One region of the Bacillus sp. GW823-FHT06B01 genome, then DNA from elsewhere that is predicted to be linked to it. Evidence: riboswitches for the same ligand, from Rfam matches in the RefSeq annotation. Region 1 holds a riboswitch; the other holds the start of a gene.
The links. Region 1 has a riboswitch for S-adenosylmethionine ahead of AC1Q8N_RS16540 (Na+/H+ antiporter NhaC family protein). Riboswitches for the same ligand answer to the same signal wherever they lie in the genome.

Region 1 (11,063 bases):
GTGCGAAAAAAGTTCCCTTAATAACCGATTCCCGCGAAGTAAAAGCATCCTAAAAAACTCCCGAAAGGGAGTTTTTTACTTTTGATAAACAGTATGATTAAAACTGCTTATTTTATATGCTTTCGTATAATATTCGATATTTGTATCCACTGTTTCTACTTTGACAACATCGTAGCAATCTTCTTGCTTTACTAAAAATAAATAGTACTCTTCTGTCGCCTCAACAATTGCAATTTTATCTGTTTCAACATTATATTGTTCACAAAGCGCTTGTAATGCGTTCACATAATCCCCTAATTTTTTAGACTTATCCATGCCAAATATCGTTTGAACTAACATACACTCTCTCCCCTTTGTATGTATTGTTAACAACTCAATGATAACGCTTACATTTATTAACGTCAATAAAAAGATTTGGCGTAAACTAATAATCAGCGGAGATCCCCCCCACTGATTAAAGTTTCACTTTATCATTTCGTCAATTGATGTCTAAACGCATAAATAACTGCCTGTGTTCGGTCACTTACATTTAGCTTATTTAAAATATTACTCACATGTGTCTTTACTGTTTTGAGGGCAATAAACAATTCATCTGCAATCTCTTGATTACTTTTCCCCTCTGCAATTAATAACAAAATTTCAGACTCTCTTTCTGTTAACTCCTCATGCAAAGGTTGTTCTTTCTTCTGACGCATACGAGACATCATTTTACCAGTAACTTTTGGCTCTAATACCGTTTCTCCATCATAAGTAGCTCGTACAGCGTCTGCTATATCACTCGCTCTTGATGTTTTTAATAAATAACTTGTCGCTCCAGCCTCAATAACAGGGTACAATTTCTCATCATCTAAAAAGCTCGTTACAACTACAATTTTCGCTTCTGGCCATTCCTGAATAATAGTACGTGTTGCTTCAACCCCATCCATCTCATCCATGACAAGGTCCATCAAAATAATATCTGGTCTTAATTGCAGTGCTAACTCTGAACCTTTTCTTCCATTTTCAGCTTCTCCAACTACTTCGATATCTGGCTGCGTTGATAAATATGCTGATACACCCATTCGAACCATTTCATGATCATCGACAAGTAACACTTTTATCATGATTCTCCCCCTCTCTCAATCATAATCGGTACTTTTACTTCTATTTGCGTCCCTTTAGCGGGGAAACTAAGTACTTTTAATGTCCCACCAATTTCATGAACACGCTCTTGCATTGATCTTAAACCATATGAACCAGCCTTATTCACTCCGACTTCAAATCCAACGCCATCATCAATAATTTTTAGAATTGCATATTGATCAATTTTCCGAAGACGTACTTCCGTTTTCTTCGCTTTCGCATGTCGTAAAGTATTGGATAAAGCTTCTTGCACAATACGAAATAAATGATCTTCTACACCTTTTTTCAATTCTATTGGCTCGATTAGCCATTCAATTTTCATATGTTGCTTTCGCGATAATTCCGTCAATAATTCCTCTATGCCTTGTGTCAGTTTCTTACCTTCTAATTGTACAGGACGTAAATGAAGAAGCAATGCTCTCATTTCTGATTGCGCATTTACAACCATATTTTCAACGAGCTGCAACTGCTTGTTTGTCGTTTCTGGAATTTCAGCTACTTGTTCATTAATAGCCGACATCATCATCGACATTGCAAAAAGCTGCTGACTTACAGAATCATGCAGCTCCCTCGCCAATCGATGCCTTTCTTGGGATATCGCTTCTTGTCTCATCTCTTCATTCCAATGAGCTCGTTCATTCGTTACTTTTTGAAAGAGTCCAGCTTGCTCCTCTAATCGACGAGCAAGACCGATTACTTTTCGTTCTACTTCATGAAATTCATCATCTGCAGTAAACGAAACATCGCTCGGAAAATTCCCTCGCTCCACTTCAAATAGAAAAGTATTTAATCCTTGTATACGCTGCTCTATATAGTAACCGATTGCATACCCTACAATTCCCCCGATAAGTAAACTTGTAGTCATAATAAACAAGCCAATTGGAACAGAAGCGATGGATTCCTTCCATAATAAATCATACACTTGTTGCTCGCTTTTCCATACATATACAATTGTACAAATGAGTGCGATACTAACAGAAGACAACATAGAATAACGAATATACATCCACGAAATATTTTTTTGTTTCTTCATTATACTTTCCTCACTTCCGTATCGCCTACGATAAGCGAAGAAATAATTTTAATACGACGAGGAGCTTCTTTATACTGCTCTGTTCTAAATGTAACATTACGATTAAATCCTGTCTCTTCATGTCCTGGCAGGAGCACACGTCCGACAATAACAGAATGATTTAAAGACAGCTCAATATCATATGGCACGTATAAACGAATATTACCAACGATACCTCGGATAACAATTACCGTTTCTCCTTCTGGAATCATAGCAGTTGTTAAATCTATTTCCACATCACAAGCACCATATTGAACATTAATATCCTCAAGTTCATAAATATGATCCATCATTCGCACATTACCTACAAACATGTTTTTTAAATATGGTTCTGTACGATAAATTTGCTTCTCTTCATCTATATATCCTTTTTCTTTAATTTCAACCTTCATTGCTTTTTTCTGATGTCCTTGTTGAATCAATTGATAACCAATTAAAGCTAAACAAGCAAAGACGACAAGAACAAATGCTGCTGATGAAAATAAGAAGAATAAAAATACGATACCACCAACAAATAAAAAGACATTTCCCCTTACATAACGATTCTTCTTACGATAATGCCTTCCAAACATAAGCATAATAAATGCAAAAATGAGACCACCTGGTTCAAAATGTCCAAGTATCATATCAAGAAAAAGACCGAATCCAAATATGATGAGGAGCATCCCCATTAATTGTGTTTTTGAAAATTGTTTCTTCATTTCAGCTCCCCCCTTCTTGTTACATATACATAGAAGAAAAGGCATTGCTTTCCAACACCTTTTCTCCTATCACTATATCATAAGCCTGTTTTATAATATACTACTATTATTTTGTTAACTCTTTCGTTAACGATACATCATTCTTCTCTTTCATTTCACGCTCAAGCTTTGCAATCTTCATATCAAATGTGTCACGTTCATGCTCCTCATTTATACGAGATTCTAAGTCGCGAATATGATCTTCAATTTCTTCAAAGCGTAAGAACGGATTATTTTCATCCATTTTATGCATCGCTGTATTCATACGACGATTTGCATGCGCCATATTTTCACGTGCCATTAATTCCATACGCTTTGCGTTCATTTCTTTTAATTTATTTTTCATTTCTGAAAGACGACGCTCTAACTCATCAATTTGCTCTACAACACCTGCATACATTTCTTCTAATCGAGTTACTTGCCCTTCATAATACGCTACTTCTTCTAACGCACGCTCATGTAGCTGTAATTCGCCTGCTTCTTGAGCGACGATCGCTTGCTTTGATCTTTTATTAACGAAATAACGTGCTTGCTCAAGCTCACGAGCGAAATTAGATTTTAATGTTTTGTGGCGCTCAATTAACTTCTCAATTTTTGTTATTTCACGCTCACTATCGCGTAAATATTGGTTTAACATCGCGATTGGATTTTTTCTTTCTTTCTCATCTAACACATTATGAAAATCTGCTAAAATTGCATCGCGTACACGTCCGAATAAAGATTGTTTCATTATAATCTTCCTCTCTTCTACTTTATAAATTTGATTTAGTTTTTTATTAGTTTTTCATTAACTTGTTCCACTCATCTTCAAAGTTGCTATATGGTTTAGAACTTTCTGGTGCAGAATCAACAACTACATTTTTTTCTTTTTTCCACTCACGGTATCCGTAGTATAAAACTACTAATGCTGCGATACCAATTAATGCTGGGGAATGAGAAAGGGCGATGGACAAGCCGATCAAACCAACAATACCCCAAGCTAACTTTCCAAAAAATGATTGTGCTCGCACAAATGATTTATAGCTCCAGTACACAACTCCTGCTCCAATTGCGAATCCTATAATACCAGCAAGACTACCAAGAGCAATTAAAGCTAAAATACCAGCCGCGATAAACACTAGAAATTGTTTCATCTTGTGCTTGCCTCCCTTCGATTTGATACTCTTATCTTAACTATTTTTTCACTTTTCCATAACGAGCTTAAGAACCGTTTTCGACTCAGACTTAAGACTGAGTTGCATTCAGCCTTTTGTAAAAATATGCGGTAGGATAGGATGATTCACTCTTTTATCGCACATAAAAAGCCGTACAGAGAACATTCTCTGTACGGCTTTCATTACTATTCATAAACTTCATTTTAAATTATGCTGTTTTGTGATACTCTTTCTTTCCCGCTACTTTAGAAAACCTCGGGAAACCAATTAATATAGAAATAATTCCACATACTCCAACTAAAATCGGATAAAACGCATATGGTAACAATTCAATCGGAGATAACGCCGCAAATCCTGCTGCCGTTAACATTTGCGCACCATACGGAATTAACCCTTGCACACAACATGAGAAAAGATCTAATACACTCGCTGATTTACGAGGATCAATTTCATATTGATCTGCAATATTTTTCGCAAGTGGACCTGTAAAAATAATAGAAATCGTATTATTCGCTGTACACATATTCGTCATACTCACTAAGCCAGCGATACCGAACTCTGCTCCTTTTTTCGAACGAATGTTACGAGTTAAAATATTCATTAAATATTGAATACCACCATTATATTGAATCAGTTCGACCATACCACCAATTAAAATAGCAAGTAATACTAACTCCATCATACCGCCCATTCCAGTCGTTACACTTTTAAAGAAACTCTCTAACGTGTAACTCCCATCTAAAAGACCTATAACGCCGGATAGTACAGTTCCACCAGTTAACACAATAAGTACATTCCAACCAAGCAATGCTGTAATAAGTACTCCTGCATACGGTAAAATCTTTATCCAGTCAAAGCTATGCGCTTTAATCTGCGTGTCACTTCCTAAAGTAACGATTACTAATAGTACAATTGTAATAATAGCTGCTGGTAATACAATTAAAAAGTTCGTTTTAAACTTATCTTTCATTTCTGTTCCTTGTGAACGTACAGCTGCGATTGTTGTATCTGAAATAAATGATAAATTATCCCCAAACATCGCCCCACCAACAACAGTAGCCATCGTAAGTGCAATAGAGATATCAGTTTGCCCACTAATACCTACAGCTATTGGTGCTAATGCAGCAATTGTTCCCATTGAAGTTCCCATCGCTAATGAAATAAATGCCCCTATAACAAAAATTCCAGCTACGATAAATCCTTGCGGTAAAATGGATAACGCTAAATTAACTGTAGAATCAACGCCGCCCATCCCTTTTGCTGTTTCAGAAAATGCTCCTGCAAGTACAAAAATCAGAACCATAATCATAATATCCGGGTTCCCTGCACCTTTAGCAAATCGTTCTACTTTTACATTAAAACTTTCTTTACGATTCATTGCTAAAGCGACTCCTACAGCAATTGAAATTGCTACAAGTATCGGCAATTTATAGAAATCACCTGTAATAATTCCAGAACCAATAAATAGCGCCAAAAATATCCCAAGTGGTAATAAAGCCAAACCATTTCCTCTCGTTTCTTTCAAAGTACCATCTCTCCCTAGTTTCAACCTTTTTCTAATGAATAACAAAAGACCTCTTCCAATGAGAAGAGGTCTTATACATCTATAAGGAACGCTCTTCTCATCTTTCAAGCACATGCTTGCTGGATTTGGCACAGCACTCTGAAATCGAGTCCGCTGCCGAGGCATCGTAGGGCCAGTCCCTCCGCCTCTCTTTATAAGAAGGTTTCATATTTATTTTTTAATAATAATTTCTTCCCTAACTTTACTCGCTTACAAAACAAAAGTCAATTATTTTTTGTATAGATTTTTTTGGTAATTATACAAAAATTTGAATACAACAATCATTTTAACTTTTTGATTTCTTCTTCCAATATTGAAATCCAATAAAATTCACTATTTTTTATTGCATCTATTATCCATTTCGTAGTGTACCAAGCTAACTCGTACTCTTCTTTTGTAACATCGCCACTTTTATAGGCGTCCTCTAGCTCATCTTCATCTAGTACATACATCTTACCGTTCGGTAATAACACTACATCTAAATATAAATCATCAAAATACGGTAAACCACGGTCATCAATTTTATATTCTTTCGCCACATCGATATAATATTGCACTAATTTTTTCTGATCATCTAACATAGCTGTAATCGCAAAGTTTTTCCCGTCTATAAAATATTGAATCCACGTATATTGATTCCCTGCGATACAAAGTTTTTTACCATCATATTCTTTACAACTATGTTCTCTTACCTTTTTTATGTCTAATATTCCTAGCATTCCTTCTTCTACTTGCTTAACCGTATAATCCTTCTCTATTAGTCGCTTCCACGAAGAACCGTCACCATATTTACGTTTCATTACGTCCGCTTCCCTTCTATATAGAAAAGCCCCCACATATTATGTGAGAGCTTGTTCAAATTATAATTAAGCTGCTTGCTTATTAGAAATTTCTTTCAAATAAGCTTGTCCTTTTTCAGCGTCATACTGACCTTCCCACTTAGACATAACTACAGCTGCTAAAGAGTTACCTACAACGTTAACTGCTGTACGAGCCATATCTAAAATACGGTCAATACCAGCGATGAATGCTAAACCTTCAGGTGGAATACCTACTGTACCAAGTGTCGCTAATAATACAACGAATGATACGCCTGGTACACCTGCGATACCTTTTGATGTAACCATTAATACAAGTAATAATGTAATTTGTTGTGTAATAGATAAATCAATACCGTACATTTGTGCTAGGAAAATAGCCGCAATTGCTTGATATAAAGTTGATCCATCTAAGTTAAATGAATAACCTGTCGGAATAACGAAAGACGTAATTGCTTTCGGACAACCGAATTTCTCCATTTTCTCCATGATTTTCGGTAAAACTGTTTCTGAACTCGCTGTAGAATATGCTAAGATCAGCTCGTCTTTTAAAATCCTAAAGAATTGGAAAATGTTAATTCCAAATATTTTCGCTGTAAGTCCTAAGACAACTACGACGAAGAAGATCATTGCTCCATATACGACAATTAGTAATTTCCCTAATGGAATTAATGAAGCTAGACCGAATGTAGAAACTGTAACACCAATTAGTGCAAACACACCAAATGGTGCAAATTTCATAACTTGGTTTGTTACATAAAACATTGCATCAGCTACACCTTGGAAAAATTGAAGAACCGGTCTTCCTCTTTCACCAATTGCTGCTACACCTAAACCAAATAATACAGAGAAGAAGATAATCGCAAGCATATCTCCGTCAGCTAATGACTTCATAATGTTCGTTGGAACAATATTTACAAATGTATCTGCAAATGAATGACTTTGCACTTGCTCTGTCGTATGTGTATATTTCGAAATATCTGTCTTCGTTAACTGATCCATATTTACGCCTTTTCCTGGTTGGAAAATATTCGCAATTAATAGACCGACAATAATTGCAATTGTTGTAATAATTTCAAAATAAAGAATTGTTTTCCCGCCTAGTCGGCCCAGTTTTTTTACATCACCAACACCAGCAACCCCAACAACAATACTTGCTACAACAATTGGTACAACGATCATTTTAATTAATCGGATGAAAATATCACCAATTGGTTGTAAATATTTCACAACCGCTGGATTATCAAAGAAAATCGCTCCAACTGCAATACCAAGCGCAAGTCCTATTAATATTTGCCATGCAAGTCCTATTCTTTTCATATTTGTTGTAACCCCCTCTTCGATGTGTCACTCTATCTCTCATTCTATCTCTATAAAACTTGAAATTAAGAGTATTACATATTATTCGACAATTCACTACATTTTGTCCCTGTTAAAAATCATAAATCAAAATTTTAAATCTGACAACAAAATAAGTTTGCCCGAACACAAATAATTTTCTTGACAAAAACAAAGCCCATGTCAGAAAACCTCACATGAGAACGATTCCTTATCAGTGTTTTATTGGATTCCTATCTAATATTTCACTATATAAAACAAATGCATTATTCCCTTTATTTTACATAAAAACCCCAAAAAAATACATCCTTCTTACACGAACAAAAAGTGCATCTACCATGACAATTACCGTTAAAAAATGATAAATTCCGACAAAACTTAGCAACTTTATAAAATTTTCTTTACATTATGGTTACAACGATAGACACTCTTCTTCTTATGATATATAACATTCATAGGGAAAGGAGCCAGACAACCATGAAAAAGAAATTTGCAGCGTTTAGTGTTTTAGCAGCAGGAACACTTTTTGTTTCTCCGTTACTTTCACCCGTATACGCTGAAACGAATCAAGATAAATTATCTAATATTCAATCTGAATTAGAAGGAAAACAAAATGACTTACAAAATAAATCAGCTGAGAAAGAACAAATAGAAAAAGAAATTCAAGAATTACAAAAGAAAATTGATGACTTAACTACTTCTATTAATAAAAACGAAGCTGAATTAAACGATACAAAAAAAGAAATTAGTAAAACACAACAAATAATTACTGAAAAAAAGAAACATATAGAGCAATTACAAACAAACATAGATACGCGTCAGGAAGTTATTAAACAACGTTTACAATCTATGCAAGAAAAACCTCGTACAAACATCATTACAGAGGTATTAACAAATTCTACAAACATTGCTGATCTTGTTGATAATATGTACTCTGTAAGTTTAATTTTAAACAATGATACAGATATTGTTAAAAAGCAAACAACTGACCAAAATGCTGTGACGAAAGAAAAAGAGACTGTTGAGAAAAAAGAGCAACAACTGAAAGAATCCGAGCAAAAATTAGAACAAAAACAGCAAGAATTACAAAATAACCAACAACAGCAGCAAACATTTATTAGCGATCTACATACGAAAGTAGCAAAAGTAGATTCAGAGATTGAAGGATTAGAAGAATCTAAAGGCATTTTAGAAAATCAGCGTCAAGCTGTTCAAAAAGCAATTGAAGAAGAAAAACGTGCCGAAGAGGCTCGTAAAGCTGAAGAAGCTCGCAAGGCGGAAGAAGCTCGTAAACAAGCTACTACATCTGCTCAAGCAGCTCAAGCAGCTCCAACACCACACGATACAAATATTGGTGGGTTTATTAAGCCAGCAGCTGGATCAAAAACTTCTGGGTTTGGCGTGCGCTCTATAGATAACCATAAAGGAATCGATATCGCAGCCTCAGGAACCGTTCCAATTATTGCCGCTGCTGATGGTGTTGTTATTCGCTCAGAATTATCATCTAGTTACGGAAACGTTGTATACTTATCTCACCGTATAAACGGAAAAACATATACGACAGTATATGCTCATATGAGTAGCCGTTCTGTATCAAATGGACAAACTGTAAAACAAGGCACTCAACTTGGATTCATGGGAAATACTGGACAATCATACGGGCAGCATTTACACTTCGAACTTCACCTTGGAGAATGGAATGTCGGCAAGACAAACGCAGTGGATCCATCTCCTTATATCGGATTATAAAAAAACTCGGTGCATACCGAGTTTTTTTATTTCCACTTCACACACTATAGGCATTCCACATAGACTACAACTAAATGCCTATATTTTACGAGGTGAATCATATGAATACACAATTACAACAGAAAATAGAAGAAGCTAGAGAAACTTACATTGGCCGGTTATTTACATTTGGCGGCTCAGCATTATTTTTAATCGGATCATTCATTGCAGTCGTCACAGCCTATAAAGCGTATAATCGTTTAGTGAATATACCTACAACATAATAAAAAGACGGAGAAATCTCCGTCTTTTTATTATGCAAACATTTTAAATACGCCTATCGCATTTAAAAATACAATAATTACCGTTACTGGAATAACATAACGAAGCAAGAAGAACCAAATATTAAATAATGTTTTCCCTTTCGTTTCCGTAACTTCTAATTCTTTCATTAACATTTCTTTACTCATTTTATTTGGTACGAATAGCGAAATGGCTAGTACTCCGAGCGGCAGTAATACATTACTTACCGAAAAATCGACGAAATCAAAAAATGTCTTACCAAATATTTTCACATCACTCATAATTCCAAACGATAATGCTGACGGGATTCCAACTGCAAAAATAAGAATACCAATTAATAATGATGCTGACGGACGCTTTTTCTCATTATCTTTCGCAACAGATGCTACTACAATTTCAAGCATGGAAATCGCAGATGTTAAAGTTGCAAAGAAAAATAAAACTAAAAACATAATGAAGAAAAATTGTCCAAATGGTATTTTCGCAAATACTGCTGGAAGGACGATAAACAGTAGTCCTGGTCCTTCAGTCGGCTTAACGCCTAATGCGAAAATCGCCGGGAAAATTGCTAATCCTGCAAGTACTGTAATAAAAACAGTTAAACTTACAATAGATGTTGCTGATTTAGCTAAATGTTCTTCTTTCTTCAAGTACGAACTATACGTGACCATTACTGAGGCACCTACTGTTAGTGAGAAGAACGATTGTCCCATCGCGTATAAAATCGTATCTGCTGTCAGCTTTGAAAAATCTGGTTTTAAGAAGAACTCTACCCCAGCAAAAGCACCATCTAGTGTTAACGCACGAATAATGATTGCAATAAACAAAATAAATAATAGCGGCATCATATACTTACTTGCCTTTTCTATTCCCTTCTCTACACCTTTACTTACTACAAAAATAGTACAAAGCATAAAGATAAATTGCGCTCCAATCGCACTTACTGGATTTGAAATCGTTTCACCAAATAATTTTCCATAATCAACAACACCATTCCAGAAGCTACCTGTAACACTATAGTATAAGTACAGTAAAATCCATCCACCTACAACACTATAAAAAGAGAGTACACTAAAACAAGTAACAACTCCCATGCGACCAATCCAAGGATATAACTTGCTATTTGGCACCAATACTTTATACGCTGTAACTGCCTCTTTTTGAGTACTACGTCCAATAACAAATTCAGCTAAAAGAAGCGGCATACCTATAAATACAGTTAAT
Region 2 (21,080 bases), on a different contig from region 1:
TAATTAATATTTATTCTCAATTAAGGGTGTTAGAGAATGAAAAGGTAGTTTTCATGTAATCGATTTTCAATGAGTATGTAAAAGAGTAGTGTGTATGTTAGAGACATGGTGTAAGTATAAATTGTTAGGAAGAGAATACTTCTTAGAAGTTGTGGAGTTGAAAAGGATTGCTTATTTCTATTTTACAAAGAATTGTGTGATAAATAAAATAAAATGAATTAAAATCTTTTTGAAAAATTTTTGTCATCTCAAATATATAATTAGGAAGTATATTGCAATGATAGAGAAACATTGACTCAAGATGTTAACAAGATATAATAAAACCTAGATATACCTTTCAAAAAGAAGAAGATATAATATAGGATGAAAAAATTTCACCCTATTATTTTTTATAGCTTTTAGAAAACGCTTACAATTAGTGTGGAGGGGAAACCATGTCTAAGTTCACAAAGTATTTTTTAATGGAAGCTAATGATGTGATTGTATATGTGAAAGAGAAATTATGTAAGTTTGAGGATGCAAAGGGGTTACAGTGTAAAGAAATAGGCGATGGTAATTTAAATTATGTATTCCGCGTTTGGGATGAACAGAAGAACATTTCTGTCATTGTAAAACAAGCTGGGGATACAGCAAGGATTTCAGATGAGTTTAAGTTGTCGACGAATCGTATTCGTATAGAATCAGATGTTTTGCAGTTAGAGGAGGAGTTAGCATCTGGACTCGTGCCAAATGTATATTTGTTTGATAGTGTGATGAATTGTTGCGTGATGGAAGATTTATCAGATCACACAATATTGCGTACAGCACTCATAAATCATCAAATGTTTCCGAGGCTTGCTGATGATTTAACTACTTTTATGGTAAATACCCTTCTATTAACATCAGATGTTGTAATGAATCATAAAGAGAAGAAGGAACTCGTGAAAAATTATATAAATCCTGAGTTATGTGAGATTACAGAGGACCTCGTATATTCAGAGCCATTCACAAACCATAATAAACGCAACGAATTGTTTCAATTAAATGAAGGATGGATTAGGGAGCATATTTATAGTGATAAAGAGCTTCGTATGGAAGTAGCAAAACTTAAGTTTTCGTTTATGACGAATGCACAAGCGCTACTTCACGGTGATTTACATACTGGTTCTGTTTTTGTAAAAAGTGATTCTACAAAGGTTATTGATCCTGAATTTGCTTTTTATGGACCTATGGGATATGACGTTGGGAATATAATGGCGAATTTAATGTTTGCATGGGTGAATGCAGATGCAGTGATGCAATCTGGTATTGAGAAAGATACATATATGAACTGGATAGAATCTACCATGATAGATGTAATTGATTTATTTAAGAAGAAGTTTTTAGATGCTTGGGATATTCATGTGACAGAGATTATGGCGAAGGAAGAAGGCTTTAACCGAGTTTATTTACAATCTGTATTAGAGGATACAGCTGCAGTGACGGGTCTTGAGTTAATTCGTCGTATTGTTGGTCTAGCAAAGGTAAAGGATATGACTTGTATTGAGAATGAAGAGGCGCGTGCTAGAGCGGAGCGAATTTGTCTTCAGACAGCGAAGAAGTTTATTTTACAAGCGAATCAATATAAAACAGGTAGCAGCTTTGTAGAAACGTTAAAAAAACAGTCAATGCATAGTGCGAAATAAGGGGAGAAGATGATGGCAGAGCAATTAATACCAATTCAGTGGAAAGATGATGCTTTAGTGTTATTGGATCAAACCGTATTACCGAACGAAGTAGTCTATGAATCTTTTAAAACGGCTGAGGGTGTGTGGGATGCGATTCAAGTAATGAAAGTACGAGGAGCGCCTGCAATAGGTGTTTCAGCAGCCTACGGTGTGTATTTAGGAGTAAAGGAAGTTGCGGAAAGTTCGGCGGAAGAATTCATAGCGGAAGTAAAAAAGGTATGTGCATACTTAGCGACATCAAGACCGACGGCAGTAAATTTATTTTGGGCGCTTGAAAGAATGGAAAGTGTCGCGAAAGAGAATGCTCACTTATCAATTGCGCAGTTGAAAGATAGATTATTAGAAGAAGCAAAAGAGATTCATAGAGAAGATGAAGAAATTAACCGTCAAATTGGAGAACACGCATTAACATTATTCCATGATGGCATGGGGGTATTAACGCATTGTAATGCAGGTGCGTTAGCAACGACTAAGTATGGCACTGCGACAGCTCCAATGTACTTAGCGAAAGAAAAAGGATGGGACTTAAAAATCTATTCCGATGAAACACGCCCTAGATTACAAGGTTCAACGTTAACGGCATTAGAACTGCAGCGAGCGGGAATTGATGTAACGGTCATTACAGATAATATGGCGGCAATGGTCATGTCACAAGGGAAAATCGATGCAGTAATCGTTGGATGTGATCGTGTAGCAGCAAACGGGGATGTAGCAAATAAAATTGGAACATTAGGTGTTTCGATTTTGGCTAAATATTATAACATTCCGTTTTATGTAGCAGCACCAACGCCGACAATTGATTTGAAAACACTGACAGGAAAAGAAATTCCAATTGAAGAAAGAGATGCTTCTGAAGTGATCAATCGTTTCGGACAATACTCTGCTCCGCAAGAAAGTAAAGTATACAATCCGGCATTTGATGTCACGCCATATGAAAATGTAACAGCAATTATTACGGAAAAAGGGATTGTAAAAGCACCGTTTATGGAGAATTTAAAAAAGCTATTTCAATAAGTAGATAGTTTTTAGAAAAATAGTCATCATAAGTTTCTTACTAGGGGGATGTATATGTTACTGCAAAAAGAAAGAGAAGAAGTTGTAGCGTACGGAAAGAAAATGATTTCTAGTGGTTTAACAAAGGGGACTGGCGGTAATATTAGTATTTTCAATCGTGAACAAGGTCTTGTTGCGATTAGCCCAAGTGGTTTAGAGTATTATGAAACAAAACCTGAAGATGTAGTTATATTAAACTTAGATGGTGAAGTGGTAGAGGGAGAGAGAAAACCGTCAAGCGAGCTCAATATGCACCTTATTTATTATAGAAATCGTGAAGATATAAATGCGCTTGTGCATACACATTCACCTTATGCGAAGACAATTGCATCATTAGGGTGGGAGCTTCCTGCTGTATCATATTTAATTGCTTTCGCAGGCCCGAATGTACGCTGTGCACCGTATGAAACATTTGGTACGAAGCAATTAGCAGATGCTGCTTTTGAAGGCATGATTGATCGCCGTGCCGTTTTACTTGAGAACCACGGTTTAATTGCAGGTGCAAATAACATAAAAATGGCGTTTACTGTTGCAGAAGAAATTGAGTTTTGTGCGCAAATTTATTATCAAACGAAAAGCGTCGGAGAGCCGAAGTTATTGCCAGAAGATGAGATGGCGAATTTGGCGAAGAAGTTTGAAGGGTATGGGCAGCAGTAAATGAAGAAACACCCTCAAGATTTCACTCTTGAGGGTGTTTCTATGCCTTCTTAAGCAACAAATACATAAAGTAAGGAGCACCAATTAAAGCAACGACAATACCTGCTGGGATGCCATTAGGATCAACGATGTTTCGTCCGATTGTGTCTGCTAATAGCAATAGCCATCCGCCGATTAAAAGGGCGATAGGCATGAAAATTTGATGTCTTGGACCTACTAAAGATTTCGCGATATGAGGAGCCATTAGTCCGATAAAGCTAATTCCTCCTGTTACGGAAACAGCTGCAGCTGCAAGCGCAACGGCTGCAACTAATAAGTATCTGCGTTCTTTTTCAATTTCAATTCCAACACCGATTGCGACTGGCTCGTTTAATGCTAGGATGTTTAATCGATTTGCTTTATAGAAAACGAACGGAATTAATACGATTAACCATGGGAGCATTGCTAAAACGAAGATCCAGTCATCTCCCCAAATATTTCCGGCAATCCATTTTGAAATAAAGTCCACTTTCATACGATCAGCGGATGAAATAAGGACAATCATCATTCCAGATAGTGCAAATGAAAAACCGATACCAGTTAATGTTAATCGCACCGGCTGAAGTCCAGTTGATTTACTATATGAAAATACGTAAATTAGAATAGCTGTCAGAAAAGCCCCGATAAATCCAACGACAGGTAGTAAGTAAAGGAATGAACCTACATCTATTGGAAAGTATAAAAAGAAAATAGCGACAGCAACACCGGCCCCAGAGTTGATTCCGAGAATACCAGGTTCAGCTAAATCATTTCGAGTAATTCCTTGCAGAATAGCCCCTGATAAAGCGAGAGCCATACCAGCTAATAATGTAATAACAATTCTAGGTAGTCTTAAAGAGTATAAAACAAACTCCTCTTTAAAAGTCCCCTGTCCCATTAATGTTGGGAGTAGTCGATCATAAGATAAAGATGCTGCACCAAGTCCCATTCCAACTACAATGGTGGTGATGGTCAGTATTAGTAAAGCGAGTATAATAAGACGTTGTTTTCTTAGAATAGATTGCATCATGAGAATGTTTTTCCTCCTTTACGTACAACGAATAGGAAGAATGGCAGCCCTACAATTGCGACAATAGCGGCAACTGGTGTTTCGTATGGAGCGTTAATAGTACGTCCGATTGTATCTGCAAGTAGCATAAAGGAAGCTCCAGCAATTGCTGACATCGGTATAACAAATCGGTAATCTGGACCGACAATTGGGCGTACCATGTGAGGTACCATTAAACCGATAAATGCCATATTGCCGACAAGCGCTACAGAAGCACCAGCAAGTAAGATAATAATGATAAATAGAATGGTTTTAATAACAATAATTTTTTGACCTAGTCCAATAGCCACTTCTTCACTGAAGCTAAGAACTGTCAATTTTTTTGCTAGTAAGATAGCGATAAAGATACTAATTGAAATGACTGGAATAATAATTTTTAATTGGCCCCAAGTTGTTCCAATTACGCCGCCAGCAGTCCAAAGTGATACCTCTTGTGAAATTTTAAAGTAAATGCCAACGCCTTCTGAAATTGCAAGGAGAAATGCTGAAACGGCAGCACCAGCTAATACAATTCGAAGAGGGGACAGCCCGCCTTTTTTCACCATACCAATTCCAAATACCATAATCGCGCCAATTGCAGCACCGATAAAGCAAGCAAATGTTAAGTAAAGATAGCTGATGGAAGGGTTGAAGGCTAGCGTTAACGCTAGTGCAGCATTTGCTCCACCAGATAGCCCTAATAATCCAGGATCTGCAAGTGGATTTCGTGTTAATCCTTGCATAATTGCTCCAGAAACAGCAAGTCCAGCTCCTACAAAAATAGCAGCTACTTCACGTGGTAAACGAATTTCGCGAATAATAGATATTTTGTCCCCTTTAGCGGAGGATGTGAGCGCTAACCATACGTCTTTTATTGAAGTATCTGCGGCACCTAATACCATTGCCACCATAAAAATAAGAAAGAATGCAATTAAGCTCAAAATGAGTTTGTATGTAAAAGCTATAGAACGTGGATTGTCGTGATCTTTTGTCATTCGTTTCACATCTTTTCTGTTCATAGAATAAAGGAAGAGGAATTCTTAAATTAAGAATTCCTCATGTTTGTATTATTTACCAAGAAAGCTCTTCTTGAAGAAATCTAGTTGGAAATCTAATGTAAGTGGATCATTGAAATAGAATTCCATCATGTTTGCTTCATATACGCGATTATTTTTTACTGCTGGGATGTTTTTATATGATTCTGTCTCTTGGAATGAGTTATCAGTATCTTTGTTCTTACTTACGATTAAGTAATCACCAGCAAATTCAGGTAATACTTCAGTAGATAATGCGTAGTAACCTTCTTTTAATGCTTTTTCTTTTACTTTTTCAGGCATTTTTAATTTCATTTCTTGGTACAGAATTTCTGTTCCACGGCCCCAGTTCTCGCCGTATACATAAAGCTGTTTGTTGAAGTTTTCTACAACAGAAACTGTTGCATCTTCACCGATTTTTGCTTTAATTTCTTTACCAGCGTCTTGTGCACGTTTCTTGAAGTCATCAACCCAAGTTTTTGCTTCTTTTTCTTTGTTTAATAATTTACCGATTTCTAAATGCTGTGTTAAGTAATCAACTTTTCCGTAAGTGTATGTTACAGTAGGAGCGATTTTCTTTAACTTATCGACATTTTTAATATTTGATAAACCAATGATTAAATCTGGATTTAGTTCAGCGATTTTTTCAACGTTTTCATCTGATACTTCAGCAACATCTTTCAGTTTGCTATCAAAACGTGGGTTTTGTTTAGACCATGAATCTACCCCAACAAGATTTACATCTAATGACATTACGTTACCAGCGAATGATGATAAAACAACAACGCGTTTTGGGTTTGCAGGAACTTCTACTTTACCATTTTCAGATTGGTATGTAATTGTTTCTGATTTACTACCTTTTGCATCGTTCTTTTTGTCTGTAGAGCCATTGCTACAAGCGCTCATAACAAGAACGAAAAGAACTGTTAGTGAAATAAATAACTTCTTCATAGTCTTTCTCCTTTAGCATAGATGATATGTGTATACAATAATTTGTTTAACTGCAATCTGTTTGAAAGAGTAGTGGTAATGCAAAATGCTTATTAAAAATCTTGAATATGAGATTTTACAATATAGTATTAACCATATTAGTGAAAGAAGATGTAATCTCAAATTTGCTAATTATTAACAAAATGATAATGATTATCACTATTGATTCTTTAAATACTATAATTTTATATAGGTGTATTGTCAATAGTGATTTTGATTGTAAATTTTGCGGAAACAGGTTATATTTTATTGAGAATGATAATCAATAACTAGTAGCTGAGGAGTGACACGAATGAATCAAGAAGAATTGTTTGATGTAACTGTGATAGGCGGAGGACCTGCAGGGCTTTATTCAGCTTTTTATAGTGGACTCAGAGAGATGAAAACGAAAATAATAGAATTTCAACCACAGTTAGGTGGAAAAATACATGTTTACCCGGAGAAGATGATTTGGGATATTGGCGGACTATTACCGGTTACTGGTGAAAAATTAATTGAGCAACTGGTACAACAAGGTTTAACATTTCAGCCTGAAGTGGTATTGGATACAAAAATAGAATCGATTATTCGTAACGAAGATGGCACTTTCACATTAAAAACAAGCACTGGAGAAGAACATTTTTCAAAAACAGTGATTGTTGCAACTGGAAGTGGTATATTGAATCCACAAAAGTTATCAATTGAAGGTGCGGAGCGATTTGAGGTATCAAACTTAAATTATACAGTTAAATCGTTAAAACGTTTCAAAGATAAAACGGTCATTATTTCAGGCGGAGGTAACTCGGCAATTGATTGGGCAAATGAGTTAGAACCAATTGCGAAAAAGGTTTATTTAACATATAGAAAAGAAGAGTTATCTGGTCATGAAGCGCAAGTGAAGCAACTTATGAACAGCTCAGCGGAGTGTTTCTTTAATACCTCTATTACAAAATTAATTGCTGGTGATAATCATGAAGCAATTGAATATGTAGAATTAACAAATCATGAAACAAGTGAACTTTCACATTTACCTATTGATGAAGTGATTATTAACCATGGATATGAACGTGACATTACGTTATTAGAAAATAGTGAGTTAGACGTTGCGATTATAGATAATTATTATATTGCAGGTAATGCGAATAGTGAGTCCTCTGTAGATGGATTATATGCTGCGGGAGATATTTTAAAGCACGAAGGGAAATTACACTTAATCGCGGGAGCATTCCAAGATGCTGGAAATGCTGTAAATAAAGCGAAACAATTTATTCAACCAGATGCAAGTGAGTATGGAATGGTTTCGTCGCATAATGAAGTATTTAAGAAGAGAAATCGTGAATTGATCAAGCAGATGATGAAATAATAAAAAAACAAGTATACCCCCATTTACTTCTCTATTCGAGTGATAAGAGAGGCAAATGGGGGTTTTCCTGTTTACTATATTTTCAATCATTATAATGACACCGGTTTCATCAGTTCATGTGATATGAACGTTTTATTTGTAAATCTTCCTAGAAAACAATGAATCTATGTTTTGCTGACGCAGAACAGTATTACATTACGCTGTCCCTTTAGCTCGTTCGTTAGGAAATGGCATATTTAATATAGACGCAATATACTGTTTTCCATGCATTCGAGCTAATGATTCTAATATTTGACGGACGCGTTTTGTAAGATGTCCTTGTCCCTTTATAGCTTCACAATATGCGTCATAGAAAGCGTATTTAGCCCAAAGGAAATCATCTTGTTGGAATAAAAAATGATTTTTGTACCATTCCCCAATTGTATGGTAACAATTGTTTTCAGGCATTACTGAGCTTTGAGAAAGAATACGATCAGATAAAGATGTAGTTAAATGAGAAATTGTGTTTTCTGTTTCAACCTGTAATGTTTTTTCTAACATTGTAATGATGTGACGAGTAGCCATATGTTAACTCTCCTTTGTGTAAATGGGTAATACCATTCTATATTTAAAAAATCCTTACTATATTATTATACAATATATGGAATGCATCCACCTTCTTTTTAAATTGCATTTACAAAATCTTTTTTATTTGTTTACAAAAATAAAGTAAGATACAGTATATAGGAAAAAATAATAAAGGAATGAACGCGTTGTATATAACAGTAGAAGAAGCTGCGGAGTATTTAAATTTACCAAAGTCGTATATTGAAGAGCTAATTCAGCAAAAGAAAATTCGTGCATTATTTGATGGAGAGCAATATTTATTAAATAAAGAACAATTCAATACACATTTAGAACAAATGGAGAAATATAAGCAATTAGTGGAAGATATATTGAACGAACCAATTCCAGAAGATATGGATGTTAAAGACGAAGATTAAACTATGGGAGATCCCGTATGAAGATATGCAGAAATGTATCTTCATACGGGATTTTTTTGTTTGAAGATATTAAAAGCCTAAGGAGCGTTTAGCATTTATTCGAATTTTGATAGGTAGTAGTCTACCATGTTAAAAGCATATTTTTTTCTAGCTAGGACAAACATAGAGAACGTAACCTGTACAGATACATATACTATCAGTGCAAAAGCTTATAAATTAATGGAAGGGGTTTTCTCGTGAGTTTATTTCATTGTGATTTTCTGAAAGATTTAATTGGATCTTTTGTAAGAGTAAACAGGGGTGGTCCAGAATCTCAAAAAGGGACAATAGTCGCAGTATGTTCGGATTACTTTGTATTAAAGAATGAAAAAGGAGAGCTCTATTACTATCAGATTCGTCATCTGAAAAGTGTTACAAAAAATGCGAAAGATTGTAAAGCAGATGATTGCGGATGGTTTGAATGTGAATGTGAAGATGACTTTGAAAAGCTACTTCAAAGCTTCAAATATCGCTGGGTGAAAATTAATCGTGGCGGTCCAGAGAAAGTTGAAGGTATTTTACAAGATGTTTCTTGTGAATTTGTTACATTAATTGTAAAAGAAGAAGTTATATTAGTTGCGGTATCCCATATTAAGAGTGTCACAGTAGAGTGTAAAGAGAGCGATGAGAGCGACGAGAGCGACGATAGTAAGGAAAGTAGCAATAATTCAGGTCGCGCTCGTGCACAAAGACAATCAAGTAGAGGAAGATAATAAGAAAGGGGATATAAATTTGGAGAGTGTATTATGCTGTGAGCAAATTAAATGTTTAGTCGGTGAGACTGTAAAAGTAAATCTCCGTGGACCAGAGAGTCGAGTGGGGGTACTTGTATCGTTAGGGAGAGATTATCTTACATTACAACTACCTCTTGGTGAATTAGTATATTACCAATTGAAACACGTGAAAAGTCTAGTTAAGAAAGTGAAAGAAAGTAAATGTGGCGATTGCTATGTTTCATGCTTCTGTTCTGATGATGATACTTTTGTCGATGTATTACGTGACTTGAAGTATAAGTGGGTAAAGATTAATCGCGGTGGCCCAGAGTGCGTGGAAGGTTTATTAAGTGAAGTGCATGAAGAATGTATTACACTAGTAAACTGTGATGAAGTCATTTATATCATTAACTATCATATTAAGAGTGTGAGTCAAGTAGTTAAATGTAAAAAGAATGAAGATGAATAATGTTTAATAAATAAGAGGGGCATTATGAGGGAAAGAGAAGAAAAATTTCTTATTTCGATAGTATGAAAAGGAATTACTTACTATTAAAACAGAACTTTGCCCTGATTATTTTTTTAGAAATGAAAGACAGGAAAGAAGAAATCCATAGGAAGGAGGATACAGATGAATGAGTTAAACAAAAGTATTGGAGAAAATATATATGTTAAATTAATCGGTGAAAAAAGATTTAAAGGTGTATTAATAGACGTAGGAAATGATATTGTTGTTCTTTACAATGGACAAGACTACGTATATATATCTTTATACCATGTACAATATTATAAATTTTTAAGACCACATGATGAAGAAATATCAAAACCAGATGTTGATTCTGTAATTAAGAGGGAATCACCTTCCATTTCTTTGAGAAAAGTATTAAGTACTTCTAAAGGGATTTTTACAGAAGTTTATGTAGCAGGAAATGCTCCAATACATGGTTATGTTACAAGTGTAATGAACGATTATATTGTTTTTTATAGTCCAGTTTATAAAACAGTATATATATCTTTAAAGCATTTGAAATGGTTAATTCCGTATAAAGAAAATCAAGTCCCGTATGCCCTCAATAAAAATGAACTCCCCGTGAATCCATTAAATATTACGTTAGCTAGAACATTTGAAGAACAGCTAATTAAAATGTCCGGCAAAATCATGGTGTTCGATTTAGGTGAGGAATCTAATAAAATCGGAAAGATGGCAAAGATTGATGAAGGGCATATTGAAATATTAAAAGCACGTGATGCAAAAATGTATGTGAATATTCAACATGTGAAATCTGTCCATTGTCCGTAGACTAGTTGAAAGGGCTGGCTTTTTCTTTTATATGCAGAAGAAAAGGTCGAGCCTATTTATTTAGTTTGATTTGGATGTGAGGGGAAAAATGAATTGAATATAAATGTATTAGCCAGATCTATGAAGAGCTAATCTTGTGCAAAATTATAAAAAATATATACGAGCCATTTTTTCATATATTCAATTTATTTTTTGGAGGGAGAACTGTTCAACTACTATATTAAAGGGGTTTTGTTGGTGGAACAGTTTTCAAATTCGTTATCGATTACATTGCTTGGTAGTGCTGGTGGAGCAGCAAAAGCAGTTTTAGCAATTTTAAATCAAGCGATAGTAAATGAAAAAGACCCGATTTATGAAGCGATAAAGAATGTTACATTTCATTTGGTTGATATAAAACAAAAAGATAGGACTTATTATGATGAGTTGTTTCCAAATTTGAAAGATCAATTGTTTTTATATGAAATCGACCTTCAAGATGTAGTGAAATTCAAGCAACATTTGAAAGAAAAAAGTACGGGTGTTGTTATTGATGTTTCGGGTGCAGATACGATCAGAGTCTTAAGCTGTTGTAATGAACTTGGAATTTTTTATATTAATTCAGCTTTGGAAAATGAGGCAGTAGATCAGGACGATAGTTTAATCGGCTTTCAGCTTACGGAAAGATATACGAGGTTTGAGAAGGAGAAAGAGAAATTTACAAATACAAAAGCAATTATAGGCTCAGGTATGAATCCAGGTGTTGTTCAATGGATGGTCGTTGAACTTATGAAGGAACGTCCACAGGAAAAGCCAAGAGCATGCTATATAGTAGAACATGATACGTCATTTTTGAATGGTACAGCACTGATAAAGCCTCATACACTTTATGCTTCATGGGCAGTAGAGCGATTTCTAGATGAAGCAATATGGAGTTATCCGATGTATATGAGTCATCATCGTCCCCTTTATTTTTATGAAGATGTATATGCTTCAGAGTATAAAGTAAAGTTAGGAGAGAAAGAGTTTTATGGTTGTTTAATGCCACATGAGGAAGTTTTAATTTTAGGAAAAAACTTTAACATGGAAGTGGGTTTTCTCTACCGAATTAATGAGTATACGACCAATGTAATTAGACAGAACTTAGATCGAGTAGAAGATTTATGGAATTGGAATCGTAAAGTATTTAATCCAGCGGAAGAAGAAATCGCCGGGGAGGATCTGGTTGGTGTGCTACTCGTTTATGAAAATAGCGAGACGTATATGTACAATGTAATGAATAGTAGCCAAGTTTTTCATAAATATAAAACGAATGCAACTTACTTTCAAGTAGGGTGCGGGATTTATGCAGGCTTGTGCAGTTTGCTTTTAGACCACTTTGGACAAGGTGCTTACTATGTCGAGGAATTATTATTAAATACAGAAAGTAAGTACGGCGACTATCTAAATTTATATATGAATAATTTTATAATAGGACATAATAATTTTTCGGATGGTCTGCTACATGATAGGGTAAGGTGGATATAAGTTATAGCGAAAAGGAAGGGGAGGTCTCCTTCCTTTTCGTATGATAAGGTTGTATATTGCCCTGAAAGCAATTTCATACTTAGAATTTAAGGAGGTAACACGTAGAGTTTTTGTATGGATCATGAGGAATATTTATATGAACAAATTTAAAAGCTTGATACAGGAAATCCTTTTATATGTTGTACAACTAATGGAAAGTTATGCAGCGCAATATAGAGTGAGATTTCATTTGCAAGTAGATGGAAATCTACCTGTTATAAATAATGATGATAAAAAATTAAAACAAGTGTTATTAAAAATGGAATGGAATCAATGCCAGAAGGTGGAGATATTCATATTCGTGCATATCAAAAAACTGAAAGGCATTTGTGTATTCCTGTTGAAGATCAAGGCTTTGGTATAGAGAAGGAAAAGCTAGAGAAGATTGGAAATGCTTTTTACACAACAAAGGAGAATGGTACGGGACTTGGGTTAATGATTACATATAAAATTATTGAGGAACATCAAGGAAGTATCGCGATTCAAAGTAGCATGGGAATAGGGACGAAAGTAGAATTTTTTTACCGACAGCATAATGTGCTAGAGAAAAATATTTTTCAGAAAAGTGTTCTTGTTGTGTAAATATAAACATTTTATAAAATGTTTCAAGAAGGGTTTTTTTTATAAAATACTTCGTTTATAATGGAGGAAAATATCGACATGAGATTTGTTATTCATGTAACGGTTCGGTAGTGTTAGAGAAAGAAGGGGTGCACGCGCATCCTTTTTTCTATGCAGATATTATGAAAGAGGTGGTATGATGGAATTAACATTAAATTCGACTGTATGTTTACACACGATTCAATTTCGAAAAGAGCAAAAGAATTATATTGTAAAAGATACAATTACAGGAGAAAAATATGAAATGCCGCCACTTTGGATTGATGCATTGGCAATGATGCGTGACGGTTTTTTATTGGGGGAAATTGAGGAGAAATTAAAAGAAGAGTATCCAGAAGAAGAAATAAATATGTTAGCATTTACGAGGCAACTGTTAGAGCTAGAGCTTGTCGGAATGGTAGATGGGGAAGAAATAGCTTGTACAAAGAAGAAAGAGAAAGATTATTTAGCTTGGTTACGTCCTCGTGTTGAGCAATTCTTTCTTAGTTTAAATAAAAAAAATAGAAGCAAAGGTCAATGATGATCTTTGCTTTTTTGTATAGTTTGTTTAAAAAATTACAGCGAATGCTCTTGCAAAAGCACCGTCGCTATCTTTAATTTTTAAAGGTGCCGCTGAGAAAAAGAAACGTTTCGTGTGAATGGCATCTAAGTTTGTTAAGTTTTCAATTAAATAAATATTATTCCCAAGTAGTATGTGATGAATTGGTGATGTTTCTGTCGTTACTTCATCAGGAGAAATGAAATCTAGGCCGACCGATTTTACTTTTAATTGAACTAATTCCTCAGCTAATTCTTCAGAAAGATAAAAAGCTTCTTGCTCATACGCCTCTGTATTCCATTTAGTAGATAGATTGGAATGGAAAATAACAATATCTCCTTCTTTTATGTCAGCGTTGTGTAATACTTCTTTAGGTAGTTTTCGTTCTTGTACATGAGTTACATCAATAAGAACAGCTTCGCCTACAAATTGATCTAGGGGTAATTGATCAATAGTCGTTGCGCCTGAAATGAAATGAGCAGGAGCATCACAATGCGTGCCAACATGAACGACAGAATGAAAGTCTGTAACTTGATAGCCTGTCTCTTCAACGCTTGTAATGGCTCCTAAATTGATTTTTGGTGTTCCAGGGAATTGGGACATATTGTTTTCAAATGTTTGTGATAGGTCAATTACTTTCATTTTAAATACCTCCAATATATGTTTTGAAATAAAAAAACTCACCTTTCATAATCAAGAAAGATGAGTTTTGTACACAATAGTTACGTTTTATCTTTCAAAATGCAATGCATTTTGCAGGAATTAGCACCTATTCAGTTTGTATAAACTGAGGTTGCTGGGCGTCAAAGGGCCGGTCCCTCTGCCTCTCTTGATAAAGACATATTAAGTTTTCATTTCTGAATATTCACTACCTTTAAATTGTAATTCATTTCCTTTTTTCGTGCAATACAAAATAGGTATTCACCCAAATAAAGTTGCTCGCATATTGTAGCTTATGTAAATAGAATGCTGCGAAGGAGTGAGTGCAGTGACAGGGAATGTATTGAATTATTACGCTGGTGGAAATACAGCTAGAGGATTTCATAATTTATACGATGAGAATTTAAAAGGGCTAAACAGGTTATTTATTTTAAAGGGTGGTCCTGGGACCGGGAAATCTTCTTTAATCAAAGCAATAGGTCGCGAGTGGGTTGAAAAAGGATATGATATTGAATTTTTACACTGCTCTTCTGATAATAAATCGGTTGATGGTGTAATTATCCCGAAGTTAAAAGTAGGAATTGTTGATGGAACATCACCGCATGTTATTGAGCCGAAAATGCCAGGAGTTGTGGAAGAGTATATTAATTTAGGGGTTGCTTGGGACTCAGATAAATTAAGAAAGCAGAAGGTGGAAATTGAACGATTTGTTTCAGAAGCAAGCAAGGCTTTTCAAACTGCTTACGCTTGTTTTAACGAGGCACTAGTTATACATGACGAGTGGGAGAAAATATATATTAATAATATTGATTTTAATAAAGCAAATGAACTAACCGATCAGCTGATTCAGAAGTTATTTACAGATAAAGGCGGGAAACAATCGCTTGTGAAACATCGGTTTTTAGGGGCAGCTACACCGAAAGGAGCAGTTGATTTTGTTCCTAATTTAACAGAGGGATTACCACATCGTTATTTTATAAAAGGACGCCCAGGATCTGGGAAATCAACAATGCTTAAAAAATTAGCTAAGGCAGCAGAAGAAAAAGGATTTGAAGTTGAAGTATATCATTGTGGATTTGATCCAAATAGTCTTGATATGGTTATCGTAAGAGAATTAGGGTTTGCAATTTTTGATAGCACCGCACCACATGAATATTTTCCGAGCCGCGAAGGTGATGAAATTATAGATATGTATGCCTTGATTGTGACACCAGGGACAGATGAGAAGTATGCGACAGAAATTCGTGACGTGTCGATTCAATATAAAGCAAAAATGAATGAGGCGATGTCTTTCTTAGCGAAAGCGAAATCAGTTCGTGATAAATTAGAACGAATATATATTGCTGCTATGGATTTTTCAAAAGTAGATGCATATAAAGAGGAGATTCGAAAAGAGTTTGAACGAATTGCGGTTAGTGTAACAGAAAAGAACAAGTAAAAAATAAAGGATTTTGGTAGGCTGTCGGGAATTTTCTGACAGCTATTTTAGTATGTAGTAAAATTAGGAGTATATTTGTCGAATTTCCAAGGAAATAATCAAAAAATGGAGAGGGTATGAAATGAGAGAGAAAATTAGAGTGGAGTTAGCAAGAATTGAACAAGAGAATGATGTGAAAATTTTATTTGCAGTGGAATCAGGGAGTCGTGCTTGGGGATTTCCATCGAAAGATAGTGATTATGATGTTAGATTTGTTTATATGCATCCGGTAGAGTGGTATTTATCAATTCATGATAAACGAGATGTAATTGAGTATCCGATTAGTGATGATTTAGATATAAGCGGGTGGGATATTAAAAAGGCGTTACAGTTATTCGCAAAGTCAAACCCAGCTTTACTCGAATGGATTCGATCACCGATTTTCTATTCGAAAAACTCTCATTTTCCAGAACAGCTTCAGCAAATGAGTGATAAGCACTTTGATCCGAAAGCAACGATATATCATTACTTACATATGGCTTCAAAAAATTATCGTGAATTTTTGCAAGGTGAGAACGTAAAATTGAAAAAATACTTTTATGTATTGCGTCCTATTTTAGCTTGTAAGTGGCTAGAGGAGAAAACAACTTTACCACCTGTAGAATTCGGTCGATTGATTACAGAATTATCGTTAGAACGTAGCGTATTAGATGAAATTGAACAGTTGTTAATAAAGAAAAAGGCAGGTACTGAATTAGATGTTGGATTAAAAATTGAGGTGTTGAATCAATTTTTAGAAGAACAAATTCATTACTATCAGCAATATGTAAAAGGAATTGAAAAGGGATCAGGAATTGATATTGAGAGTTTAAATACATTGTTTCGAGATATGTTGTTTGAAGTATATGAAAAAGAGCACAAGTGAGTTTGTGCTCTTTTTTTATTTTGTAGGAATAAAGAAAACAGATATAGCTGCAAGAAGACCCGCGAATGAGAATAAGTAAAAATTCCATGCTAAGTCATATTGCATTGTCATAATAATACCGACAAGAATAGGACCAGCAATCGCACCAACTCGGCCAAGTCCAAGTCCCCAGCCTAAGGAGGTAGCTCGGATATGGGATGGGAAGTATTGTGTTACATATGCATTTAATATTTGAGTAATACCGACTGATCCAATTCCAGCAAGGCCGATTAAAAGATAAATGATTGTAACAGATGGTTTAATTGTTAATAGTCCAATACATATAGCTGCCATAAGATAGGAGATGCTAATAACAAATTTAGCCCCTATACGATCCGCGATTGCTCCAGCAAATAATGCACCGATAGCGGCAGTAACATTTAGCATAAGTAAAAATGATAGACTAGATCCAAGAGGGTATCCTGCTTGGCGCATCATCTGCGGTAACCAAGTGTTTAAACCGTATATTAAAAACATTCCCATTATATAAGTAATCCAAAAAAGCAGCGTCGCTTTTATGTACTCTTTTGAGAATAACGTAAGAAATCCATTTTTCTTTCGTATATTAGGTGGGGCTTGATGAGTTTCCTCTTTTGCATTGAATTCAATTTGAAAACGATTAAGGATTTGTTCCACTTCTTCTTGTCGATTACGTGATAACAAAAATTGAATGGATTCAGGTAAATAACGAATGATGAAAGGAATGAGGAGTAGTGGAATCATTCCGATGCCAAACATAATTCTCCATCCGCAATCTTCTAACATAAACATAGACAAAATAGCACCTAACACGATACCTAAAGGATAGCCAGTAAACATAAGAGCATAAATAAAAGATTGTCGCTTTTTTGGTGAATATTCAACAGTAAGTGCTGAAGCTGTTGGGATAACACCGCCTAATCCGATTCCTCCGATAAATCGAGATAAACCAAATAGTTCAGAGGAAGGGGCAAGTGCAGCAAGGCCCATTGTGATGGAGAAAAGTGCTAAACAGCATATAAGCGTCCATTTTCGTCCAATTAGATCTGTAATGGTTCCAACTAGAATAGCACCAATAAACATCCCAAATAAAGCATAGCTAGCAATTGTACCAGCGTGTGCTGGTGAAAGTGCCCAGCTTTTGTCTTCTAGGAGCTTTGGCAGAACGGCACCGTAAATACCTAAATCATATCCATCAGCTAGAATGGCTAGCCAACAAATAAAAACAACAAGTTTTGTAATAGAGCTTGAAAAGATAGTTTTTGTAGATTCTAGATGAGGTGGAGCTGAAGTTTGCATAGTATTCCCTCCTTTTATTTATAGATAAATATATTATTTTATTTGATGTTAATATTTCCCTTCTTATGTCGGAGTTTATCTGAAAAGGTTTTATAACAAATAAAGAAGTTCAACAGGAATCCTGTTGAACTTCTTTATTTGTTTACTCATGATCAACTCGTTTTAACGGTTGATCTGCTGGACCTTCCATAACATCTCCCTCAATTGAAAAGCGGGAACCATGGCAAGGGCAGTCCCAAGTACAATCACCATTATTCCATTCAACTTCGCAGCCGAGATGTGTACAAGTTGTATCGACAATATGTAATTTCCCATCTTTGTCCTTATAAGCACCTGCTCGTTTCCCATTAACATGTACGACAGATCCTTCACCAACTTCGAGATCTTCTGGCTTACGTAATGTGGTTTCAATCTTTCCTTCAATTAAATGTTTCGCAACATCAATGTTCTGGGAGAGGAATGTTTTTATATCTGGATTTGCATGGAAGCGTGATGGTGCATACAGTTCCTTATAGGGATTGTGGACTTTTAGAATGGAGTCCTTCAGTAAATGAGCGGCAGCAGTTCCAGTTGTCATTCCCCATTTACGATATCCAGTTGCAACAAATATATTTGGATTTCTTTCGTTAATATGTCCGATATAAGGAAGCTTATCTAGCGTTATTAAATCTTGTGCTGACCATCTATAGGGAACTTCATCTACTCCAAACGTTGCTTCCGCAAAAGAATACAGTGCTTCGTAATGAAGCATCGTGTTTATTCCTTGTCCTGTTTTATGACTTTCTCCGCCAATTAAAATTAATTTTTCCCCATTATTTGTTGTATAGCGCAAGGAACGTTTTGGGTCATCAATACTTAAATACATGCCACCTGGATAATCCGTTTTTGCTTTGATTGCAAGAGCATAAGAGCGTTCGGCATACATTCGCGTAAAGAAAAAGCTATTCGCATCATAGAAAGGAAAATGTGAACAAGAGACAACATATTTGCAAGTGATGCGATGCCCGCCTTTTGTAATGACTTGTGGATAATCACCTTTTTCCACATCAATAGCTGTTGTTTGTTCATAAACTTTTCCGCCCATCTCCACAAACTTTTCTAAAAGTGTTTTCAAATAAAGGAGGGGATGGAATTGTGCTTGGTTTTTCATGACAAGTGCAGATTGTACTGGAATCGGAATCGATAGAGATTGAACATAGTCACAAGGTATATTTAATTTTTGATAGGCTTCATATTCTTTCGATAAACTTCTTAATCCATTATCAGTAGTTGTATATAAATATGAATCTTCATTTGAGAAATTACAGTCAATTTTATATGTTTTCACCGTCTCATTTATGAATTGTAGAGCATGATTATTTGATTCATAGTAAAGCCTCGCTTTTTCCAAACCAAAATGATTTATTAATTCATCATAAATAAGATCGTGTTGTGCTGTTACCTTCGCTGTTGTATGCCCAGTCGTTCCATTTAAAATAAGACCAGAATCAATTAAAACAACGTTCATACCTTCTTTTGCAAGTAAATAGGCAGTTGTAATGCCTGTAATACCAGCTCCGATAACAGCAACTTCAGTTTTTGTATCTTCAGATAAATGAGGAAAAGCAGGGACTTGAGTAGATTCAATCCAATAAGATAATGGAAATTGTGGAAATGTATCGCTTGTCATTATAGAAACCTCCCGATTTTAGAACAATTTTCCTTTTAATATTTCCATATGATAGGAAATTCATGTGTGCTGTTTTAGAAGGAGTCTATTTTTATTAAAAGAAAGATAAAATTATTTTAATATAATTTTGGTGTTGTCGGTATGAAGAGATAGGAGTTGTGCAAAGCTAGATTCAGGTGAGTTTATTTGTTGTGTACACAGAGAGTTCTTGAATAAGATAGAGTCTATAGTATGTCAGCATATATATATGCATAATGGATAAAACCCTATAAAATCTATGTTTTTTCTTTAGTGGAATAAAGTATGATTATAAAAACATAACCAACTTTTATTACTAGGTCATAAAAGTTGTTGACAATATGGAAATTCTATTGATATGATTCATCATGTGGAAAGGTTGATAGAGAGTAAAAAGAGAAATGTTTTTCATTGATAATAAAAGCGAAAAGATAAGTGACGATAGAGTGAGTATATTTTCCTTATACATAGATGCTTTTTAATCAGCTAGTAAAATCAATCTGGAAGCAAGAATTGATATATGTAAGTTGCGCAAGACGCGGCATAAGAAAGGGGCAAAAGGATGAAGGAGCTTCATACGTTTGGGTGGTATGCAGCACGTGTATCACCACATTTGCCGAAAAAAGCATTTAAACCAGTTCCTACACGTTTATTTGGTGGACTGGCTTATTTGCTTGTGGCATTGGCGGGGTTAATATCGATTGGTGTATTTGAATTGAATGTGTGGGCGAATCTAGGAATTGCGATTGTTCTTGGATTATGTTTTGCTTCACTTGGATTTTTAGGACATGAAATTTTACATGGAACTGTTGTAAGAAAAGCATGGCTTCGTGATTTTTTAGGCGCGATAGCATTTATGCCATTATCAACTGGCCCGAAGCTTTGGAGAAAGTGGCATAATGCAACGCATCATGTTCATACACAACATGAAGAAAATGATCCAGATGCATGGCCTACACTTGAGAAACTGAAAAAGAGTAAGTTTTTAAGGTGGGTATATCGCATGCCTCTTCATGTTCGTTCATTCTTTAGTTTTCTGTCACTAACCATTCAATTTACGTTACATTCGACTCGAATGTTCTTTCATTTTATAAAGGAATTTAAGTCATCCAATCAAAAATCTGTATGGCTTCAACTTCTTTTGCCTTGGACTGTTTGGATTAGTTTATTGTTTATTATGGGACCTGGAAAATGGTTATTTGCATATGTAATTCCATTGTTAATTGCTAACTTTATTGTAATGGCATATATCGCAACAAATCATCGATTAAATCCAATTGTTCCAGTAAATGATCCGTTAGCGAACTGTTTATCAGTAACAGTGCCGCACTGGGTAGACGTTTTACATTTCAATTTCTCATATCATACAGAACACCATTTGTTCCCTGCTATGAGCTCTAAATACTATCCGTTAGTAAAAGAGAAAATTAAAGAAATGTGGCCGGAACGCTATCATGAGATGCCAATGACAAAAGCTTTGGCAGCGCTAT

Region 2: it holds a riboswitch for S-adenosylmethionine, as region 1 does, so the genes downstream of both, AC1Q8N_RS25110 (cyclase family protein) here and AC1Q8N_RS16540 (Na+/H+ antiporter NhaC family protein) in region 1, are expected to answer to the same signal.

The regions. Positions count from the first base shown of each region.
Region 1 covers NZ_JBXAHR010000003.1:636,887-647,949, reverse strand. Annotated here, with positions in the region: gene brnQ3 (branched-chain amino acid transport system II carrier protein BrnQ3) at 1-53, shown strand, start outside; gene AC1Q8N_RS16570 (DUF3922 domain-containing protein) at 76-414, opposite strand; gene AC1Q8N_RS16565 (response regulator) at 471-1,103, opposite strand; gene AC1Q8N_RS16560 (sensor histidine kinase) at 1,100-2,155, opposite strand; gene liaF (cell wall-active antibiotics response protein LiaF) at 2,155-2,895, opposite strand; gene AC1Q8N_RS16550 (PspA/IM30 family protein) at 3,002-3,664, opposite strand; gene AC1Q8N_RS16545 (lmo0954 family membrane protein) at 3,711-4,067, opposite strand; gene AC1Q8N_RS16540 (Na+/H+ antiporter NhaC family protein) at 4,297-5,613, opposite strand; SAM riboswitch class I at 5,708-5,813, opposite strand; gene AC1Q8N_RS16535 (ribonuclease FAU-1 family protein) at 5,934-6,452, opposite strand; gene gltP (glutamate/aspartate:proton symporter GltP) at 6,519-7,790, opposite strand; gene AC1Q8N_RS16525 (murein hydrolase activator EnvC family protein) at 8,286-9,557, shown strand; gene AC1Q8N_RS16520 (hypothetical protein) at 9,659-9,820, shown strand; gene AC1Q8N_RS16515 (sodium-dependent transporter) at 9,851-11,063, opposite strand, start outside.
Region 2 covers NZ_JBXAHR010000007.1:64,683-85,762, forward strand. Annotated here, with positions in the region: gene mtnK (S-methyl-5-thioribose kinase) at 435-1,664, shown strand; gene mtnA (S-methyl-5-thioribose-1-phosphate isomerase) at 1,677-2,720, shown strand; gene AC1Q8N_RS25045 (L-fuculose-phosphate aldolase) at 2,775-3,416, shown strand; gene AC1Q8N_RS25050 (FecCD family ABC transporter permease) at 3,457-4,464, opposite strand; gene AC1Q8N_RS25055 (FecCD family ABC transporter permease) at 4,461-5,501, opposite strand; gene AC1Q8N_RS25060 (iron-hydroxamate ABC transporter substrate-binding protein) at 5,550-6,467, opposite strand; gene AC1Q8N_RS25065 (NAD(P)/FAD-dependent oxidoreductase) at 6,799-7,848, shown strand; gene AC1Q8N_RS25070 (hypothetical protein) at 8,044-8,412, opposite strand; gene AC1Q8N_RS25075 (helix-turn-helix domain-containing protein) at 8,592-8,831, shown strand; gene AC1Q8N_RS25080 (hypothetical protein) at 9,068-9,583, shown strand; gene AC1Q8N_RS25085 (hypothetical protein) at 9,603-10,052, shown strand; gene AC1Q8N_RS25090 (LSm family protein) at 10,215-10,883, shown strand; gene AC1Q8N_RS25095 (S-adenosylmethionine decarboxylase related protein) at 11,121-12,386, shown strand; partial or broken gene AC1Q8N_RS25100 (ATP-binding protein) at 12,544-13,007, shown strand; gene AC1Q8N_RS25105 (hypothetical protein) at 13,186-13,566, shown strand; gene AC1Q8N_RS25110 (cyclase family protein) at 13,594-14,226, opposite strand; SAM riboswitch class I at 14,311-14,423, opposite strand; gene AC1Q8N_RS25115 (PRK06851 family protein) at 14,573-15,682, shown strand; gene AC1Q8N_RS25120 (nucleotidyltransferase domain-containing protein) at 15,804-16,586, shown strand; gene AC1Q8N_RS25125 (MFS transporter) at 16,602-17,903, opposite strand; gene AC1Q8N_RS25130 (FAD-dependent oxidoreductase) at 18,046-19,572, opposite strand; gene desB (Delta(10) desaturase DesB) at 20,153-21,080, shown strand, end outside.